2 regions of the Brevibacillus sp. JB24b genome follow, and region 1 is predicted to be linked to the other one. Evidence: predicted binding sites of a transcription regulator. Region 1 holds the regulator's gene; the other holds the start of a gene.

Region 1 (15,394 bases):
CATTTGAAAATCATCACCACTTTGCATGGCACAGATATCACAGTCCTTGGTTACGAGCCGAGCTTACGAGATATGATTCGCTTTGGAATTGAAAAGAGCGATATGGTAACTGCTGTTTCAGCAGATTTAATCCGCGAAACGCATGATTCACTCCAAGTAGACAAAAACATTGAGCTTGTATACAACTTTGTAGATAAGCGCAGGTATTCACGTAAGGATGTAACCGAATGGCGAGCTAAATTTGCACCTAACGGAGAAAAAATCATCATGCACATTTCCAATTTCCGTCCGGTCAAACGTGTGCAAGATGTAGTAGCAGCTTTCCGTTATGTTCGCGATGAAATGCCTGCTAAATTAATTTTAATTGGTGAAGGCCCTGAGCAGTGTAATATAAGGAAATTAATTCAGGATGAAGAGCTATGTGATGATGTTTTCTTTTTAGGGAAACAAGATGACGTAGCAGAAGTCATTTCATTAGCTGATCTGATGCTCCTCCCATCCGAAAAGGAGAGCTTTGGGCTAGTGGCATTAGAAGCAATGGCATGCGGTGTGCCAGTTGTTGCCTCTTGTGCTGGGGGATTACCTGAAGTGGTTTCACATGGTGAATCAGGATATCTATGCGAAATTGGCGACACCAAACAGATGGCTATATATGCTCGTAAATTGTTACAGGATGATATGCTGTACGAAAGCTTTCGCGTAGAAGGACTACGTCGTTCTCAGGATAAATTTAGCTATGACAATATTACTTCCCAATATGAATCATTATATCAGCAACTACTCTCTACATAAAAAACCAACTTTTATTTGCATCAAAGCCAAATGATCGATGTAAGTAAGCAAAGCCTAACGTATGGTTAGGCTTTGCTACGAAATGAAGTGAAAAATTGAGAGAGAAGCACAGCAACTCCTATTAAAATACGCATATTTTAGCACCCCTATATGAAAAGTAGGATTTTGAAAGACAATATATAAGAAAGAAAGGACAGGAGGCGTGTAAATGAAAGAAGAGGCGAAAAAGGTACTTAAAAAATTAGAAGAGCACGGCTACGAGGCTTATTTTGTCGGTGGTTGCGTCCGTGATTGGCTTCTTCACCGTCCTGTTCATGATATAGATATATGTACAAATGCCCATCCAGGAGACATTATGAATTTGTTCCCCGACCATATTCCTACGGGCTTACAGCACGGAACAATAACTGTTAAGCAGGATGGCTATTTGTTTGAAGTAACGACATTTCGAACAGAGGGAACATATGAAGATTTTCGTCGACCAAGTGAAGTTCACTATGTTAATGAAGTAGTGGAGGACTTGGCCCGTCGTGATTTTACAATTAATGCAATGGCGATGAAATATAACAAAGAATTAATTGATCCTTTTTTTGGATTAGAGGATGTAAATGATCATGTAATCCGAGCAGTGGGTGATGCTAGTCGTAGGTTTCAGGAAGATGCGCTACGACTTGTTCGGGGAGTTCGCTTCGCTTCTCAGCTGGGATTCCAGATTGAAGATGAAACAAGAAACGCTATGAGGGATAACGCCCCATTGTTGATTCATATTGCAGTAGAGAGGGTCCGCGATGAATGCAACAAACTTATTGATAGCAAGCATCCGGATAAAGGCTTTCAATATGCTCAACAAACGAAGCTATTTCAGGCCATTCCTGTTTTGCAGCAATTATTTGATCAATCAACAATTCATTTGTGGAGATTACAAACTGTAGAGAGTGTAATGCATAAATGGGTTGTGTTACTTTTTGCTGCTGATTTCAGTTGGGAGCAGTCGCGTGAGTTATGTCAATACCTGAAGATGTCACGTAAAGAAGAAGAAACAATCACTTATCTTATGCAACAAATCATGTTCCTTCAGCCAACATGGGATCAATGTCAGTCTATTGACTGGACTCGATTCATTATGAAGTTTGGCCTGGAACGCTGCTATGACTTGGAAAAAGTGTTGGATGCTTTATGGTGGAATGATCTATCCAAAAAGCAGGGCACACTTCAATCTGCTTTTGATAACATGGCAGTGAAAACCTTGAAAGAATTAGCTGTAGATGGATCAGATATCAGAAAGATAAGTGATCAAAAACAAGGTCCTTGGATTCAACAAACCCTGGAATATCTGTGGGAGCGCACAGTAACTGGAGGACTTACTAACGAATCGGAGACTTTGCTGATGGCGGCTAAAGATTTTATGCGTTGTGACAAAAGCACATCAGGGTGAATGAAATGACTTGTGGTGCTACATGATCGTTCGATGGATGTACGAAAAAAGGAATGGAATCGTTATTTTTTGCGGCTATGACGGAGGAGACCTATGAATATTAAGCAGGAAATATTACGCGCTTTTCGTAATCATCCACAAGAATTTATTTCGGGTGAATATCTAAGTCAAAATTGTAACTGCACACGAGCAGCAGTATGGAAACATATTGAAGAGCTGCGACAAGAGGGCTATGAATTTGAAGCGGTACGCAAATCAGGTTATCGGCTTGTTTCCTCACCAGATTCGCTATCGGCTGAAGAGATTCTGTCTGCAATGCAAACAGAACGAATTGGAAAAAATATTGTAGCTTACGAAACGGTTCCAACAACACAGGCATTAGCCCATGAATTAGCTTCTAAGGGAGCACCTGAAGGGACCTTAGTGGTGGCTGATCAACAAACAGGTGGTAAAGGTCGGTTAGGTCGAGTCTGGCATTCACCAAAAGGGACGGGCATATGGATGAGTTTAGTGTTACGTCCCGTCATCCCGATTGGGCGTACTCCCCAAATGACGTTGCTAACAGCAGTTGCTATGGCTAAAGCAATCCAAGAGTTTCAAATTCCGGTTAAAATTAAATGGCCTAATGATATCTTTGTAAATGGCAAAAAAGTGTGCGGAATTCTAACAGAGCTACACGCAGAGGCTGATCGTGTTAACTATTTAATTATTGGAATTGGAATTAATGTAAATAATCAAGAGTCAGATTTTGATCCGGTCCTCCAAGAGGTTGCAACCTCATTACGCCTAGCGTTGGGGGAGCCATTGAAAAGATCTCAATTTATTCAAGTATTTTGCCGTATATTTGAACAACTCTATCTGGCATATTTGAGCGATGGATTTGGTCAAATCAAGATAGAATGGGAAGCCTTGTCGATGTCTTTACATCGTCGTGTTACAGTCCGTACCCTACAAGCAGTATTAGAAGGTGAAGCAACAGGCTTAAATGAAGAGGGAGTTCTCTTATTACGCGATGATGAGGGAGTCATGCACAAGGTGTACTCTGCTGATATTGAGTATAGCGATATCTAGGAAATTTTGTTATACTGCTTCTGAAGGCTATATCCTATTGGAATAGCACTTCCTGTTAAGAAGTATGCTAGAAAAACAACTGAAACAAAAAATCTGCTCTAAGCCTAAAGGGACCGAGACAGAAGGAAGAAATTCTAATGGACTACGTGCTTTATTGCGTAAACACAACCTTCGCCTGCGGTGCGGAGGTTTTTTGGTATGTACGAAGCGCACTAGGGTACACATTGGAATAATTTCAAAACGGTATTGGGTGTAGGAGACAACGGGAGTGTCTAATGTGCAGGAAAAGAAACCGCTAACGACGTCCAAGCTACGTCAAATGAAAGAAAAAAAAGAGCCAATTACCATGCTTACCGCTTATGATTATCCCTCTGCGAAATTGGCAGAAGAAGCAGGAATAGACATCCTGCTGGTGGGAGATTCCCTAGGCATGGTTGTGTTAGGCTATGAATCTACGGTGTCTGTTACCATGGATGACATGATTCATCACACAAAAGCTGTTACGCGTGCAGCAAAAACAGCCTTTGTTGTAGCGGACATGCCCTTTTTGACATGTCATGGCTCTGTAGATGAAGCCATTCATCATGCGGGTCGGTTAATTCAGGAAGGAAATGCAAAAGCCGTGAAGATTGAAGGGGGAGAAGAGATTCTTCCTATTGTCAAGAGATGTACAAAGGCTGGAATTCCGGTTATGGGCCATTTAGGGTTAACACCACAGTCTGTCCATCAATTAGGTGGGTATAAAGTACAAGGCAAAGATCTTGAATCTGCAAAGCAATTAATCACGGATGCAAAGGCTCTAGAAGAAGCTGGCGCATTTGGTATTGTTTTGGAATGCGTACCAGCAGAAGTAGCAGCGAAAGTAACGGAAGCAGTAGAAATTCCTGTGATTGGCATTGGAGCTGGAGCAGAGTGCGATGGACAGGTTCTAGTGTTCCACGATGTACTTTCTTATGCTTCCAGTCTTACTCCTAAATTTGTAAAATCATACGCTCAGATTGGAGACATGATTCAATCAGCGATTTCTCAATACGTAGTAGAAGTAAGAAGTAGACAATTCCCTGAACAACGACATTCCTTTGCCGCTTCTGAAGAAACCATTCAGCAATTATATGGAGAAGAGGTACGAGTATGATCACGATTAGCACCATCAAAGAACTACGTGAAGCGCTTTCTGTGCATAAGAGTGCAGGGAAAACAATTGGATTTGTACCAACGATGGGTTATTTACATGATGGACACCTCAGTTTGGTAGAGCAAGCAAAAAACGAATTAGATGTAGTAGTTATGAGCATTTTTGTTAACCCACTTCAATTTGGTCCAAATGAGGATTTTTCCGTTTATCCGCGCGATTTAGCCCGTGATCAGAAATTAGCACAGGATGCAGGAGTGCACTATCTATTCACTCCTTCTGTAGAGGAAATGTACCCACGCCCTATGCTGACAAATGTTTCTGTGCAAAACATTACGGAAGCCCTGTGTGGGTTATCGCGACCGGGACATTTTGATGGGGTTGCGACAGTAGTCACGAAGCTATTTAATATTGTGGGTGCTGATAAAGCCTTCTTTGGCCAAAAAGATGCTCAACAGGTAGCTGTCGTTGAACAAATGGTTGCTGATTTACAAATACCTGTACAGATCGTTCCATGTCCCATTTATCGAGAAAAAGATGGGTTGGCAATGAGTTCACGTAATGTGTTTCTTTCAAAAGAGGAGCGATCACAAGCATTAATACTCTACAAAAGCTTGTCTCGTGTAGAAGAGATGATTGCGAATCAGCAAAGAGACGTAGCAGTTCTTAGTAACGAAGTTCGCAATCTCATCCAAAGTCAACCTTTGGCAGAAATAGATTATGTAGAAGTGAAACGTTATCCTGAGATGAGTGACATAGAAATTCTAAAAACTGGGGATAGAATTTTAATTGCTCTCGCAGTAAAATTTGGTCGTACTCGTTTAATTGATAACGTAATACTTACGGTGGTCGATTAAAAGTGTGAACGAAAGCTATTAGATATAGAAAGATTCACATTCAAGGGAGCGAATTGGAAATGTTTCGTACAATGATGACTGCTAAAATTCACCGTGCTACTGTGACGGAAGCGAATTTAAATTATGTAGGTAGCATAACAATTGATAAAGATATTCTGGACGCACTTGATTTATTACCAAATGAGAAAGTTCAGATTGTAAATAATAATAATGGCGCACGTTTAGAAACGTACATTATTGAAGGTGAACCAGGCAGTGGTGTTATTTGCTTAAATGGAGCAGCAGCAAGACTTGTCCAACCAGGGGATGTGGTTATCATCATTGCATATGCGATGATGACAGATGAACAGGCACGCAAGCATAAGCCTAAGGTAGCCATTATGGACGAGCATAATAAAATCGCTAAATTATTAGCGGAAGAAGTTCACGCTACTATTCTATAGAACAAGAGCAGGAAGTACTACCAGCGCCATTTTTGCATAGAGCCATCCCACTTGTGAGACAATGAGACTACTCACTCTGACAAAGGGGGTGGCTCTTGTGTTTATTGAGGATTGGTTTGAGGACTTATATCAAAAAGTGGATCGCATTGAAAAAGAATGGGCTACGGCTTCAACGGAAAAGCAAGAACATCTAATACGACAACTAAAAGAACTCCGAACATGTAGTGACCAGGTTATTGATCTGTGGCTAAAATATGAAGAAAAGCTAAACGAAGCAATTCGGATGATTAAGCAAGCAAGCGATGTAACCATTTCTACTGAAGAAAGTTTGGATGAAGAGAATCAAAAGCTGTCAAAAGTACAGCAACCACTTTTATTCTCTACTCTGCTTGAAGAAGAGCAGCCACAAAAAGAGCAACAGAGCGAGTTATTTGTAAAGGCAGAAGGATTTTACCATCTACGATTATATGAGCAATCCAAACAGCACTTCGCCTCTTTCTTGGAACAAGCGCCTGATTGGGAAAGTGGACGTCTCTATTATGCCTACAGTCTATACTACTGTTGTGATCATGAACTCGCTTTAAAAGAATTTCGATTGTTGACACGAACGGCTGTTTCCCCTAAAGTTGTTTCCATCAGTTACAATGCTTTAGGGTGCATGTATGTACAGGAACAAAAGTGGTTAGAAGCCATACAGGCGTTTGAGATGGCACTATCCGTTCGTCCTGAATATACGGAGAGTAGATACAATCTAGCTATCTGTTATTTGGAGCAGGGTGACACGGAAAAAACAATGAAAATATGCGAGCAGCTATTAGCCGAACATGATCAGGATTGGGAAGTACAAGTTCTCTATTTACGTGCTGTTCGTCAATTATTTGCTCATTATCCACAAAAAGATATAGAGCGAATGCTAAAAATGTATGATCCGAATCGAAATCTGGATACGCCAACTTTATGGGAATTGGCTATGCTAGCAGAACATGCTGGATTCTATAAGCACGCACTCAGTTGCTACAAGTTTCTTTTGGAACGTCAACCATTAGATGCAGGGCTTTGGCATGCGATTGCTTGGAACAAGTGGTTATTAGATGGACCAAAGCAAGCGATGCCTGCATTAAAAAAAGCACTAACGCTGGCACCTGAACATCCTGATTATTTATTTTCATACGGTTGGATGCAACTCGCAACAGGTGAAATTACTTCAGCTCGGATCGCTTTTTCAAAAATATTACATGCAACTGAGAATCATCATCTTGGCTTGCTGGGATTAATTTACGCTCATGAAGGAGAAGGAGCTTATGATCAAGCCAAAGATATAGCTACTACACTTATTCAAAAACAGGATCAGTACTCGCAGATGCTAGGGCATTATCAACTGGGAAAATTATCTCTTCAACAAGGGAATCAGCTAGAAGCAAGCCAATATTTAGAGAAAGCACGCTCCTATAGCGATGTGATTCCAGAGGTTAATCAATGGTGGGAGAAATGTAAGAATACGGAGGACCATGTGCAGGTTAATAGTCAGATAGCAGGAATTTCGACATCAACTGCCGAATGGTAAAAAGAAAAAAACAGTAGCAGCATGTGTTGTGAGTGTCAATAGAGGTGACGATAATGAAGCAGTTCATCGTCGTAGATTTTGAAACTACGGGTAATCAGCCACGTCAGGGAGATTCTATTATACAAATCGGAGCTGTCGTGGTCGAGAATGGACAAATAATTGAAAGTTACTCCACATTTGTAAAACCAGATAAAACAATCCCGCCATTTATTACACAATTAACGGGTATAACGAATGAGATGGTCAGTGATGCTCCTTCTATAGAAGATGTGCTTCCTGATTTATTGCGCCTTTTAGACGGGCGTGTTTTTGTGGCACATAATGCAGCGTTTGACTTGAATTTTTTACAAGAAGCCCTGCTAAGTCAGGGCTATTATCCATTTGATGGGCCTATTTTGGATACAGTTGAATTAGCACGGGTATTATTGCCAATGCAAAGTGGATACCGGCTAGTAGAGCTAGCATCTGATTTTGATATTCAGCATGAAAATCCACATCAGGCTGACAGTGACGCTATTGCTACTGCACATTTATTGTTACGATTGTTAGATATTCTTCATAAGCTACCTCTTATTACAATTCAAGGGTTGCAGATGATGATCTCCTCTTTCCGTTTCGATGTTGCTACCTTATTAAGAGAAATTGAGATGGAGAAGCTAATGCAGAGCTTTCCTGTAGACGAAGCAAACCCCTTTGTAACTGCAACTTCTACACCAGAGGAAGCAAGCAAGTATGATCTCTTTCGGAATCTTGGATTGAAACGACGTAAGAAATGGACGGAGAAACAATCGGAACAACCACCGATCCATTTTTCTTTAGAACCCTTTTTCGAACGTATGGTTGCATTAGATGGCGACGGTTTTGCACTTCATCATGAACACTATGAAAGACGTGAACCACAGGAAGCAATGATGTATGCTGTATACCAGGCTTTTACTGATCAGAAGCATTTGTTGGTAGAAGCAGGAACAGGAACGGGGAAATCGCTGGGATATTTGTTACCAAGTATATTATGGGCCCGTATGCATAAGCAGCCAGTAATTGTGAGTACGCATACGATACATTTGCAGGACCAGCTTTTCGACAAAGATATTCCTTTATTACAAAAAGCGTTGCCATTTTCCTTTCGAGCTGCCCAATTGAAGGGACGAGGAAATTATCTGTGCTTGCGAAAATTTGAACAAAGCATTGAAAGCCAAGAAGGGGCAACACAAGACATACAGCTAGCCAAAGCGCAGGTTTTAACATGGCTTACTGAAACAACTACAGGTGATGTAGAAGAGCTTAGTCTAAGTCCTAGTGGACAGTCATTTTGGCAATCAGTCAAGAGTGACACAGCCTCCTGTCTAAATCGGGAGTGTCCGTGGTTTAGCCGTTGCTTTTACTTTCAGGCGAAACAACAAGCAAAAGAAGCTGATGTGATTATTGTTAACCATGCTTTATTAATTGGTGATCTTGATAAAGAGAACGGTGTACTGCCATCCTTTGAGGTTGCGATTATTGATGAAGCCCATCAACTTGATGAAGTAGCAAGTCAACATTTTGGAACGCAGTTCTCCAGTATAGAATTGTTTCAATTGGTAGAGCAGCTTGGTACTGAAGGGGAAAAGCAGATGCTACTCCTGTTAGCCAATGAATTGAAGGTGTGGCAACCGGCTGAAAAGGCAAGAATAGAACAGCATCTACAACAAGTAAAGATCGAGCAGCAAATGCTAAAAGAGGCGGTTACGAACTGGCTACAACTCTTTTATCATTGGGGAACTGAACGAAGTATGGATACAGGGGAATCACAAAGAGCCACACTTCGATATAAAACAGAAGACTTTAAGAAAAAATATAAAAAGCTTGGAAAATCCAGCAATCTAATTTTACAGAAGTTAGGAAATGTAGCTAAGGAAGTCGAACAGTTACTGAACATTTTGTTGCAGTATAAGGCAGAAATTCCATATTCCTTACAGCGTTTGCAAACGGATGTTACTGGTTTAGTAGAGGAAATCGGCCAAGTGGCTGTGAAACTTCATTTTTTGTTAGTAGAAGAACAGGATGGGCACGTAAGCTGGATGGAAATAGAGACAAGAACGTCTCGCAAACAACTCTTTTTCTTTAAAACACCGCTAGATATAGCAGATACCTTGCGCACGACTTTATTAGAACCAAAACGAAGTATCATTATGACCTCTGCTACACTAACCGTAAAGAATAGGTTTACCTACTTTATGGAGAGAATGGGTTTTACAAATTTACCTGAAGAACGAGTTGAAATGCTCTCACTTCCATCCCCTTTTGACTATGGTCAACAAGGACTCATAGTAATTCCTTCTGATTTCCCTTCTGTAACAAAGGAAGGAGAACACCGTTTTGTAGAAGCCGTCATTGCTGGCTGTGTTGATGCTGTTCGAGCAAGTGAGGGTCGGACGATGATCCTATTTACCTCATATAGTATGCTTAGAGCTGTTTATGAAGGAATGAAGAGCTTATTAGAAGGGGAAGAGTTTGAACTATTAGGTCATGGCGTTGATTCAAGTAATAGAAGTAAGCTGGTACGTCGCTTTCAAACAGGGACAAAAACAGTACTTTTGGGAACGAATAGTTTCTGGGAGGGTGTAGATTTACCTGGGAATGTACTGAGTTGCCTTATCATTGTTCGTCTCCCTTTTCAACCTCCTAATCACCCACTATTGGAAGGACGTTCGGAAAGACTGAAGGCAGAGAAAAAGAATCCTTTTATGACGCTTTCCTTGCCCCATGCTGTTATTCGTTTTAAGCAGGGAGTAGGTCGATTAATACGTCAACAAACAGATCGCGGTGTTGTTATTGTATTTGATACGCGAATTATAGAATCTAAATATGGCCGGATGTTCTTGCAATCTTTGCCTCCATATCAGGTAGAGACAGGTCCATGGACTACGTTACGTGAGCGTATAGCTCCATTTTTACAATAAAACAATGTTAAGCTCGTTATGAATTGATCTACGCTATATAGTAGGAGGGAGGCAGCTCCATGACTACAATCCGATATTACCTATTGCTAGTTACTTGTATAGGCATGATGATCCTTGGATTATCCCAAACAGTTGAAGCAAGTCGACCTATTGCGATTACACATCAGCTACAGCACATCGAGGATCCTGATGCTGTTGAACAGGAGGAAGATTTTGTTGGACTTACCACGACTTTTTTCTCCTTACCAGAAGGGGAGAGTACGCTCATTCGATTTCCAACGGGAAAAACCATGCTAGTTGACACTGGTAGCGAAAAGGATACCGAAAAACTGGTTTCCTTGCTACTTGAACGTCATGTTACAAAAGTGGATTACCTGTTATTGACAAACGATTTACCTACTCATATTGGTGGCTATGATAAGTTAGCGGAGAAAATTCAATTTGATAAGATTTACATGCCGAAATTGACAGCCTTCGCAATTCACAGTAATATCCATATATCTAGGGAAAAGCAAGTTGTGTATGTAAAGGAAAAGGATCAATTACTAGAGGGAAAAGATGTGGAGATCACATTTTTACATCCCAGCGAGAACCTGTTTTTATCACCACAGGATAATTCGCTTGTGTTTTGTCTGACCCAAGGAAAACTCCAATTTTTGTTCACCAGTGCCATTAATGAAAAAGCAGAGGAGCGGTTGCTTGTAAAATATCCTTCTCTATTGCCTGCTGAGATCATAAAGGTTGCGGCACAGGGTAGCAATCAAGCCTCTATTCAAGCCTTTTTAACGAAGGTGGATCCTCAGATTGCCGTTGTGCAAACCGGCATTCCTCGGGAGCAGTGGAAAGACTCCATGCGTGAAGTGGTGGAGCGTTTGGAGGAATCATGGGCAGATACGTATGTCACTAGCCGGGATGGATCAATTACCATTCTCTCTAATGGACAAGATTATAAGGTTTTAAAGGCAGTCAAGACCTCTATACATGATAGACAACGAAGTTAGGAGTGCAATTTATGGGGAAAGTACCAAAAATTTCTGAAGCGGTCGTTCGCCGTCTGCCGATCTATTTGCGATATTTAACAAATCTACAGGAGTTACAAGTAAAAACGGTTTCTTCCCAACAGATGGGCAAAACAATGGATATTAACCCAGCCCAAATTCGAAAGGACCTATCTGCATTTGGTGACTTTGGAAAAAAAGGTATTGGCTATGACGTAGATTACTTGATTGAAAAGATTCGTCATATCTTAAAATTGGACCAAGTGATTCATGTAGCATTGGTGGGAGCCGGTAATTTAGGCCAAGCGATTTCAAATTACAATGTCTATTTAAAAGATAATATGAAAATTGTTTCCATTTTTGATGCGGACCCACAGAAAATAGGCAAAGATTTAGGTGGATTGGTCATTGAACCGATTGATCAAATGGAAGAAATTATTAAAGAAAAACAAATTCGTATGGCGATTATTACGACGCCTGCTTCCGCAGCACAAGAGGTGGCAAATAAACTGATTGAAGCTGGAATAGAAGCGATCCTAAATTTTGCACCAACAACGATTCGAACTGAAAAAGAAGTGAAAATTGATCATAACGATTTGACTTCCAGCTTACAAAGTTTAGCCTATTATTTAAATTAAGGAATCAAAAACAGAAAAAGAGGAGAGTGTCTACGTTGATGAAAATCATTACCAATGCAACCGTAATTACTGTTAATGAACAAAATGAGGTTATTTATAATGGAGCGGTTGGCTTTGACGGGGGAAAAATTACATATGTAGGTAAAACACCTGAAGATTTATCAGCATATGACGAGATCATTGATGGAACAAATAAATATGTAATGCCAGGATTAATTAATACACATGGTCACGTAGGCATGTCCCTACTACGTGGATTTGCGGATGACCTACCTTTGAAACAATGGCTGGAAGATAAAATGTGGCCAATGGAAGGTCAATTTACAGCAGAGCATGTGAAATGGGGTACAGCTATTTCTATTATCGAAATGATCCGTACGGGTACAACTACCTTTGTAGACATGTATGATCATATGGATACAGTAGCTCAAGAGGTGGAAGCATCTGGGATGCGTGGCGTACTTTGCCGTGGAGTGATTGGGTTTTGCTCAGAAGAAGAACGTCAACAGAAATTACAAGAAGCAGCATCATTCGCATCACGTTGGAACGGTGCAGCTAACGGTCGTATCCATACAATGATGTCACCGCATGCTCCTTATACGTGCTCTCCTGAGTATATCCAGCAAATCCTTGAGAAGGCTATTGAATTAAACGTACCATTACATATTCATATGTCTGAATCAAAAGCAGAAGTGGAACAAAACGTTCAGGATTATGGTGTACGACCAGTTGCTCACCTAGAGAATCTAGGTGTATTTAATCACCCAACATTAGTTGCTCATGCGGTTCACTTAACAGATGAAGAGATTGATACGTTGGCTAAATATGATGTTAAAGTAGCTCATAATCCAATTAGTAACTTAAAATTGGCTAGTGGTGTAGCTAGGGTTCCTGAGATGCTTGCAAAAGGTGTATGTGTAAGTTTAGCAACTGATAGTTCAGCAAGTAACAATAACTTGAACCTATTTGAAGAGCTAAAATTAGCAGCTATCCTTCATAAAGGTGTATCCTATGATCCTGAAGTGGTACCAGCAGAAGAAGCACTTCGTATGGCAACTCGTTATGCGGCAGATGCGGTGTTCCAAAAAGATAGCTTAGGATCTTTAGAAGTGGGTAAAAAAGCAGATATGATCATGCTAAATGCGGCTCAAGCGCATTTCCAACCGGCGAATGACCCTATTTCCCATGTTGTTTATGCGGCAAATGGCTATGATGTAACAGATACAATTGTTGATGGGCATTTCTTGATGAAAGATAAAGAGTTAATCACAATGGATGAACAAAAAGCAATCACCGAAGTGAACCGTGTGTTTGCATTATTAAAGCAATAAGATAAAAAAGGACGCTCATTCATATGACAAAGGCTCCTGCCAAGAGCTTCAGGCGGCAGGAGAGAGTAGTGTAGGTGTGTAGATAGAGAAAAAAATTTAGTCCGTCCGTTGCATCTCTGTTTGCCACAAATCTGTAAGTGAGGTATGGCGAACAGAGAGAGTAGCGGTAGGTGGCAAGGTACGAAGCGGTGAGGCCAGACCTACCCAGGATTCATATAAATCATGTTGTTCCCAACCCTGTTTAGGTAAGGAAGGGCTCCTGTCGGTTTGATTCACACGCTCACCTCCTTGTGGTGTACTGATAGTATGGCTACTTATCATGACTCTATAATTAGTAAGTTTTCCACGTGGTTCTAAAACCTTCTTGTATCTCATAAATGTTAGGAGATACGTAAGGGAGGGGTACCCATGTACGTGAAGCAACGGTATCTTTGGTTGTTGTTGCCAATATTAGTATGCTTATTTGGTTTGGGAGCTTTACTGGGACAAGCAACAGACAAGTTACCTGTAGCACAGGAGAGCGCTAATGAATCTATTGGCAGAGGTAGCCGGAATACCGATCAAAATAATGCCAATCTGAAACAATTGATCGATCAACTATTTGTGGAGAAGGCAACTCCCTTTGGAGTCAAGATACAAAATCAATCTTTTGTAGGAAGTTATCGAGGCAATCATTTTCAGCTTACAGGAACATTACAGGGGAAAAAAGTGAAGATGGAACGTAACAATCGAGGTGCTTCGCTCGTCATAGATAATGAACAACAGGAATTAAACGTACTACCTTATGCCTTGTTTACACCATCTGAGCATGCTTCGCTATTGAAGGATCAATTTCCACAGCTACAACCAGTCCCTCTCGTTTCAAGAGATGAAGCGGGTTTGCAGGGGTTTAGTGTTACACTCCAGCCAGATAAGGTAAACGAGCTTTTAAGAGAATGGTTGGGACCTAGTTTTCCGGCAGAAAATGAACTTGTTCAATTACAGCAATCAACCACAATTAAATATCAATTGTGGTATGATGATGACAGAAAACAGTTGAAGCGTATGGTCGTCTTGCTTCAGTTGAAGAACCAAAAGGGCGATAGATCAGATCAACTGATTTTTAATTTTTAGGGAAGTAGGAGAATCATAGTGTGGAAACGCATCTTGATCATTTCAGCATGTGCGCTTGTTGTGTTAGGCGCATCTCTGTATCAGCTACTTTCCAGCTTATTGTCTGAGCGTCACACGTTAGAAGCAGAGGCCAGAGCATTAGTAGCAGAAAAAACAAACATTGCTGAGATTGATACGATAGAAGAATATCGAGGACGGGAAGCCTATATTGTTGTTACCGGAAAAAATAAGGTAGGAACCCCAGTGGTGGCTTGGTTTAGCAAAGAACACGTCACATTTGATTTACTGGAAAAAGCTCTCCCACGCACGAAAGTAAAACAATTAGCGGAGGCCTCCTATCCAGGAGCGCAAATCGAACGCATCGTACCTGGTTTAGAGGGAGAGAAAAGACTATGGGAAGTTACTTTAGTGGACAAGCAAAATCGTTACAACTACGTATATTATGATTTTTTGACCGGTCAAAAAATAAGGGCGTATACGTTAAATATTCCGAAATCATAAGACGACCCGTTCCTTTTGGAAAGGGTTTTCTTACTTTATCATCGGATTTCTTCTATAAGAATGGAATTGGTCGCAGTTCCAACAAATACATAGCAAAATGGTACCATAAAAATGCTATACTTGGTTTCGTAACTGATAACCAAGACGCAATGAACGAACAGATAAAGGTTTTTATGAGTAAAGAAAGGGGAGTTATTAGTGAAATTACGTAAAGTACCTATGTTACTCTCATTGCTTGCCGCACTTACACTCCTCTTCGGTGGTTGGTTTTTATACCAAAAGATGCAAATAGAAAGCCCGTTACGAGAAAAGGCAGAACAACTAACATCGGCTACATTGGTCGATTTCAAGATCAATAAAGACCGCGTTGATATGAAGTTGCAAGTTACAAAGCCAGACAAGTTTGTAGAAGAGTACCCAGAGCTTTTAAAAACACTTCAAGCCTATGCACGAGGGAAGGCTTTTGATATAATGCTTACCAATCAGGCTGATTCACTCAAGCCAGTCTGGAATGAGGGGTTGTTTGGACTAACTGAAGCAATTGAAGGTAAAGCTTATAGCAAAATTCCTACCATTT
Region 2 (5,095 bases), 1.2 Mb from region 1:
CATCGTAGAAACAGCCATGAATTGAAATAAGGGAGATGTTTTTCCTTTATTTGTTTTTCTCCAATGAATATAATTAGCAAAAATCGAATATCCACCCATCCAGCTACCTACGACTAGCAAAGCTGCCCCAATATAGAACAGTGGAGATGCTTTCATCGGTGCATAGAACGTATACAGAACGGATGCCTCATTCGTTAGAATGGCTACTGTTGCCATTGCTGTACCGACCGTCATAAGGAGCCAGCCAATCCATCCGAGCTTCAAAGCTAAAGGCGTCAGCTTTCCCTCTGATGTACGAGCACAGCCTGATATGAAAAATCCTATAATAAAGAATGTTGTAAAAACTAGACCCAGCAATACCCCGTGCGCTGTTAAAACCTGATAATACCCTAACCAAGATGGCAAGGTTATAACTCCACCGCGTACCAGTCCTTGAAGTAAGCCACACAATATGGCGATAGCAAAGCCAATATACGCTACATAAATATGTGCCAACGAAAGTTTTGCAGCGGCGGCGTTTACCTTTACCACCGGTTGCGTATTATTATATTCTTTTAATTCCGCTACCATACTTTATCGTCACTACCTTTCCGAATCACTTCACAACAATTGTAGCTGCCATTAACTGGTGACCAGCGCCACAATATTCATTACAGAGAATTAAGTACGTTCCTGGCTTGTCAAATGTGTGAGTGACTTCGCTGATGTGACCAGGTAAAACCATAATATTTACATTTGTTTTTGGTATCTCGAAGCCGTGTACCACGTCTTTACTCGTTACAACAAATTTAACTTTGGCACCGACTGGAACTTCAATCTGATTGGGTTGGAAAGTAAAAATAAATGATGTCATGACAAGATCGTATTCGTTATCGCCTGTTTTATGAAGTCCTAGATTATCAAATGGAGCCGTTTCATCAACCTTTTTTGGGTCTATCATTTTCATATGGCTTGGTGGCATCATACCCATTGCATAGGCATTGACAGATAAGACGATCAAAAAAAGTACCAGCGTCGCGCCCCCAACCATCAGCCAAATCTTTTCAAAGCGGTGTAAATGCATAAAATACCCTCCCGTTCATTCCCTCTCTATACCAACTATCCTCTACTTAGAAAAACTCCAAATACAGCAAACCAAGTCACTGCGATAAACAGACCTACTAGAAAGACCGAAGCCAAAGTCCCTTTTAAATTTAGTTCACCTTCCTGATGCTGCTTGTTCTCTTCCTTTTGATTGGGTTGAGTTTGGGAACCGTTCATCCGATGACCTCCTCTCTTTTTCTTCCTTGTTATCCAATTTTTTCGTAAAAAGGAATTTGCATTGTTTACGATTTGATTAAACCATTCTCACATTTGTAAAGGGTGTGAGATTTATCACTTTTAGCCCTTTAGAGCTATTCGCTTTTAGTCATTGTCAAGGTTTTGACAAAATTCTATTTATTTAAAAATCATCTCATAAAAAACAGGCATTTTGTGAGAAAAATGATTACTTTTTATTTTCATAATTTTACATTTCATTTTCTGATTTTTACCTTTTATAAACATCTCTTTTGGTACATGCTAAGAAAAGTCATAATAAATAACGAAAAAAGCGTAATTTACGCATCTAACGTAAATTCCGCTTTTTTATTGTAGTGCCGGTAGAGGGACTTGAACCCCCACGGTTTCCCTCACGATTTTGAGTCGCGCGCGTCTGCCAATTCCGCCATACCGGCAAATATAAAGTTGGCTGGGGTACCAGGATTTGAACCTAGGAGTGACGGAGTCAAAGTCCGTTGCCTTACCGCTTGGCTATACCCCAAAAGTGGTGGGGAGAGACGGATTCGAACCGCCGAACCCGGAGGGAGCAGATTTACAGTCTGCCGTGTTTAGCCACTTCACTATCTCCCCATTAAAATGGTGCCGGCGATAGGACTTGAACCCACAACCCCCTGATTACAAGTCAGGTGCTCTACCAATTGAGCTACACCGGCATTTTCATATAGAAAGCTTGTCTTACTCTTATGTATGTAAAATGGTGCGGGTGGAGGGACTTGAACCCCCACGGTCGCCCGCCAGAACCTAAATCTGGTGCGTCTGCCAATTCCGCCACACCCGCATGTGAGCTAAACGGTCAATAACTTGCTCTCGAGCTTGTTATTTTTCTCAGTACCGTTTCGGTTTTTTTAATATAGCATACTATCAAAATAAAAAGCAAGACTTTTTCACAAAAAAATTTGATAGCCGCAAGTAATAAACAGAAATCAACTGTAGCTATCTGATTATTATGCCTTCAAAAGCGTTGTACTTCATGCATTCTCTCATTATGCAAATAAGCTTTGTAATTGTAGAGCTAGTGATATATCTCCCTTTATCTTTATTTTTCCCAGAATGAAAGCAGTAGCAGGATTTAATTGTTTTTGTAAGAGTTTTGTAAAATTAGTATCGGATAGCTGGAGCGTACATTGTGCCTGATTTGGCTTTCCTTCCGTCACTTGAACATGATTGTTACAAAATTGAACCTGAAAAGTACCTCCCCGTTCTCCACTCACATCAAATTGATAAACGGCCAGCCATCCCTCAATGGCAGAAGGGTTTTGATTTATTCGATCAGCAAGTGTCTCAAGTTCTTGTAACATAAGAGACCTCCCCCCTTTCCCAACCTGAACCTATATTTTTCACCATAATATCCTATTCTAAAACTATCCTATATATGCCCATCTTACAATTTTCGATCATATAAAAAAGGTGCCCTCATAGGCACCCTTTGCAAGTGTATACGATTATTATTGCTCCTCAAAAGGTAGCAGCTTTATTCCTTATCCCTGCCATCCGGTGCTTTCTGTTCTGTAGCTTCCTGCTTAGAAATCTCCATAAGCTTTTGCATCAAAATATGTTGGGGCATGTGCATTAATCTTTCCAAGGGTACCCCAAGCTGTTCAGCCAACTTAACGGCTGTTTCCGCTGAAATCTGTAACGGTCTCATTTTTTCACCTCTTGCTGTCCTTATCCATTTTTCACATTATACCATGCTAGCTACTTATGAGTGTATCTGGCGGAATAAGTCGGATAATTCTCGCACAATGACCTGCTGATAGCCTGTATCCTCTCCATATTGGGTAAGCATCTCTTGACGAGCGACCATGATTTTATCTTGATAATCGTGTGCCCCCCGGTCAGGGTTCTCTTGTTTAAACTGAATCATAATCTTCTGAACATGTGCTGGGCGTGGTCCCCATGTGCCAAGCACATCTCCTGCTTCGTTGCAAATGATCAAAACTGGAATAGCCCGTCCCCCCATTGTCAGAAATTGATCCATCACATCCAGATGATCCTCCATCACCAATACTTCCACGGGTAATGTAACTGCTTCTGCTACACGAAACAATACCGGCACATTCAAAACGACATCTCCACACCATTCTGCACACAATAAGAAGGCTTGCAATCCTCCTTGCTGAACAGTCGCTTCAATTTGTGAACGCTCCTCATCTGTTTCCCACGCAAATCGTTGATACCAATCGTAAAATTCCTCTTTATTCTTCTCCATTGTTTCCATGTATTGCTGCATGGTAATTCCTGTTCCTATTTTTGAATGCAAATTTATCGCCATGATAGCTCCTCCTTATGCAGTGATTATCTTCTGTTTCAATTCGCTAGGATGTGATCATCTCCTTTTTATGATCGCTTATGTAAGTGTTTTACGTGATCGCATATAACATCAAAAAACCTGTGTACTACTGCCACAGGTTTCCTTATTTTCATCAATTTGCGGATACATTTCGTTTGATTTGTTGAGTTATTTCTGTTGCCAATCGCAATGCTTGCAGACCTGACTCAGCTGTGACCAAAGCTGTTTTTTTCGTGGTAATGCTTTGTAAAAAATCTAATAATTCTGCGCGTAACGGCTCAATTCCTGGTACAACCACTTTCTCCAAAATGTTCTGCTGGCTATACCCATCACTTTGTTTCTCTAAATAGAAATTAGTAGAACGGGAAATGACCACTTTTCTATCAAGAAGATCTACTTGAACAAATGCCTGTCTGGTTACTACTCGTAAGGTGCGCACTTTTTCTTCTGTTAAATGACTAGCTGTGATTTGTGCGATAACTCCTGAATCAAATTGAAACAATGCTACAGCATGCTTGATTGCCCCTTGGTAATATTTACCCACCGCATGCATTCTGTCTAATGAACCCGGTTGTAAATGTTGCAAAATATATATGTCATGAAGCATAGCATCCAATACCACATCAATCCCTTGAATACGTGGTTCCATTGGACTCATGCGGTGCATATCGATGGCGACAATCTCTTCATCCTCCAAAATAGAGCGTAATACGGCAATAGCTGGATTAAACAATTCGATATGCCCCACCTGCAAATGAAGCTTAGCTTCTTTGGCTCGATCAATCAACTCATCGGCTTCCGCTATAGTTGCGGTGATCGGTTTTTCCATTAGCATATGAACCCCATGACGAATGCAAGCCATCCCTACCTCAAAATGAGCAGATATGGGAACAGCAATACTTACTGCGTCTACTTGTGCCAATAATTCGTCTAGCGTAGGAAACGAAAGTATATCATATTCCTGTGCGACCTCTTGTGCTCGCTTTTGATCTGCATCATAAACGCCTACCAATTGGCAATGGTCGTTGAGCGAGGAGTAGACACGTACATGATGTTTACCCATTACACCGGTCCCAATTACTCCTACCTTCACTCCACATCCCTTCTTTCCATCCAAAAACTTACAAATAATCTCAACTCTCACATTGTATGAAGTGGATGGAAAGAAGGTCACTCTTCTTGTGAAAGAAGTTAGTTACCTGAATCCTCTTTATTCATCAAGCCTTCCAGTAGCTCTTTGTTGAACAGGTATTTCGGATCTTTTGGTCGGTATTTCCCTACTTCTTCGTTATGCTCATAGGCTTTTTCATTTTGCCCAATCCGATTGTAGCAGACACATAACTGTATATGCGGAAGCCACGTCCAGCATGCTTCTGTAAAGAATCCCCATGTATCCGGTTTTTTCACCTTGGTAGCTAGGTCATACCAAAAAATTGCTTTTAGATATTCATTTCTGGTGAAAAAGATATGACCAATTCGGCAGCA

The links. Region 1 encodes Rex, which represses fermentation and respiration genes when NADH is low (regulators of the CRP and FNR family bind a similar motif). Its sites were predicted from a motif close to TTGTGAAATATTTCACAA; they were not measured.
Region 2: ACQV1I_RS15430 (cytochrome c oxidase subunit 2A) is a predicted target of Rex. The motif match lies at 1,412-1,429, and genes of this name have one in related genera.

What each region holds. Positions count from the first base shown of each region.
Region 1 covers NZ_JBNVQV010000001.1:2,102,873-2,118,266, forward strand. The annotation lists gene bshA (N-acetyl-alpha-D-glucosaminyl L-malate synthase BshA) at 1-792, shown strand, start outside; gene ACQV1I_RS10295 (CCA tRNA nucleotidyltransferase) at 1,001-2,227, shown strand; gene ACQV1I_RS10300 (biotin--[acetyl-CoA-carboxylase] ligase) at 2,321-3,298, shown strand; gene panB (3-methyl-2-oxobutanoate hydroxymethyltransferase) at 3,567-4,433, shown strand; gene panC (pantoate--beta-alanine ligase) at 4,430-5,287, shown strand; gene panD (aspartate 1-decarboxylase) at 5,347-5,730, shown strand; gene ACQV1I_RS10320 (tetratricopeptide repeat protein) at 5,828-7,294, shown strand; gene dinG (ATP-dependent DNA helicase DinG) at 7,348-10,236, shown strand; gene ACQV1I_RS10330 (ComEC/Rec2 family competence protein) at 10,296-11,237, shown strand; gene ACQV1I_RS10335 (redox-sensing transcriptional repressor Rex) at 11,249-11,872, shown strand; gene ACQV1I_RS10340 (amidohydrolase) at 11,911-13,203, shown strand; gene ACQV1I_RS10345 (hypothetical protein) at 13,300-13,479, opposite strand; gene ACQV1I_RS10350 (hypothetical protein) at 13,612-14,316, shown strand; gene ACQV1I_RS10355 (cell wall elongation regulator TseB-like domain-containing protein) at 14,335-14,817, shown strand; gene ACQV1I_RS10360 (hypothetical protein) at 15,016-15,394, shown strand, end outside.
Region 2 covers NZ_JBNVQV010000001.1:3,301,985-3,307,079, forward strand. The annotation lists gene ACQV1I_RS15420 (b(o/a)3-type cytochrome-c oxidase subunit 1) at 1-570, opposite strand, end outside; gene ACQV1I_RS15425 (cytochrome c oxidase subunit II) at 596-1,063, opposite strand; gene ACQV1I_RS15430 (cytochrome c oxidase subunit 2A) at 1,099-1,260, opposite strand; tRNA gene ACQV1I_RS15435 (tRNA-Leu) at 1,636-1,715, opposite strand; tRNA gene ACQV1I_RS15440 (tRNA-Gln) at 1,727-1,801, opposite strand; tRNA gene ACQV1I_RS15445 (tRNA-Tyr) at 1,806-1,890, opposite strand; tRNA gene ACQV1I_RS15450 (tRNA-Thr) at 1,898-1,973, opposite strand; tRNA gene ACQV1I_RS15455 (tRNA-Leu) at 2,016-2,098, opposite strand; gene ACQV1I_RS15460 (SCP2 sterol-binding domain-containing protein) at 2,304-2,618, opposite strand; gene ACQV1I_RS15465 (YycC family protein) at 2,792-2,965, opposite strand; gene ACQV1I_RS15470 (thioredoxin family protein) at 3,020-3,592, opposite strand; gene ACQV1I_RS15475 (Gfo/Idh/MocA family oxidoreductase) at 3,744-4,703, opposite strand; gene ACQV1I_RS15480 (tetratricopeptide repeat-containing glycosyltransferase family 2 protein) at 4,802-5,095, opposite strand, start outside.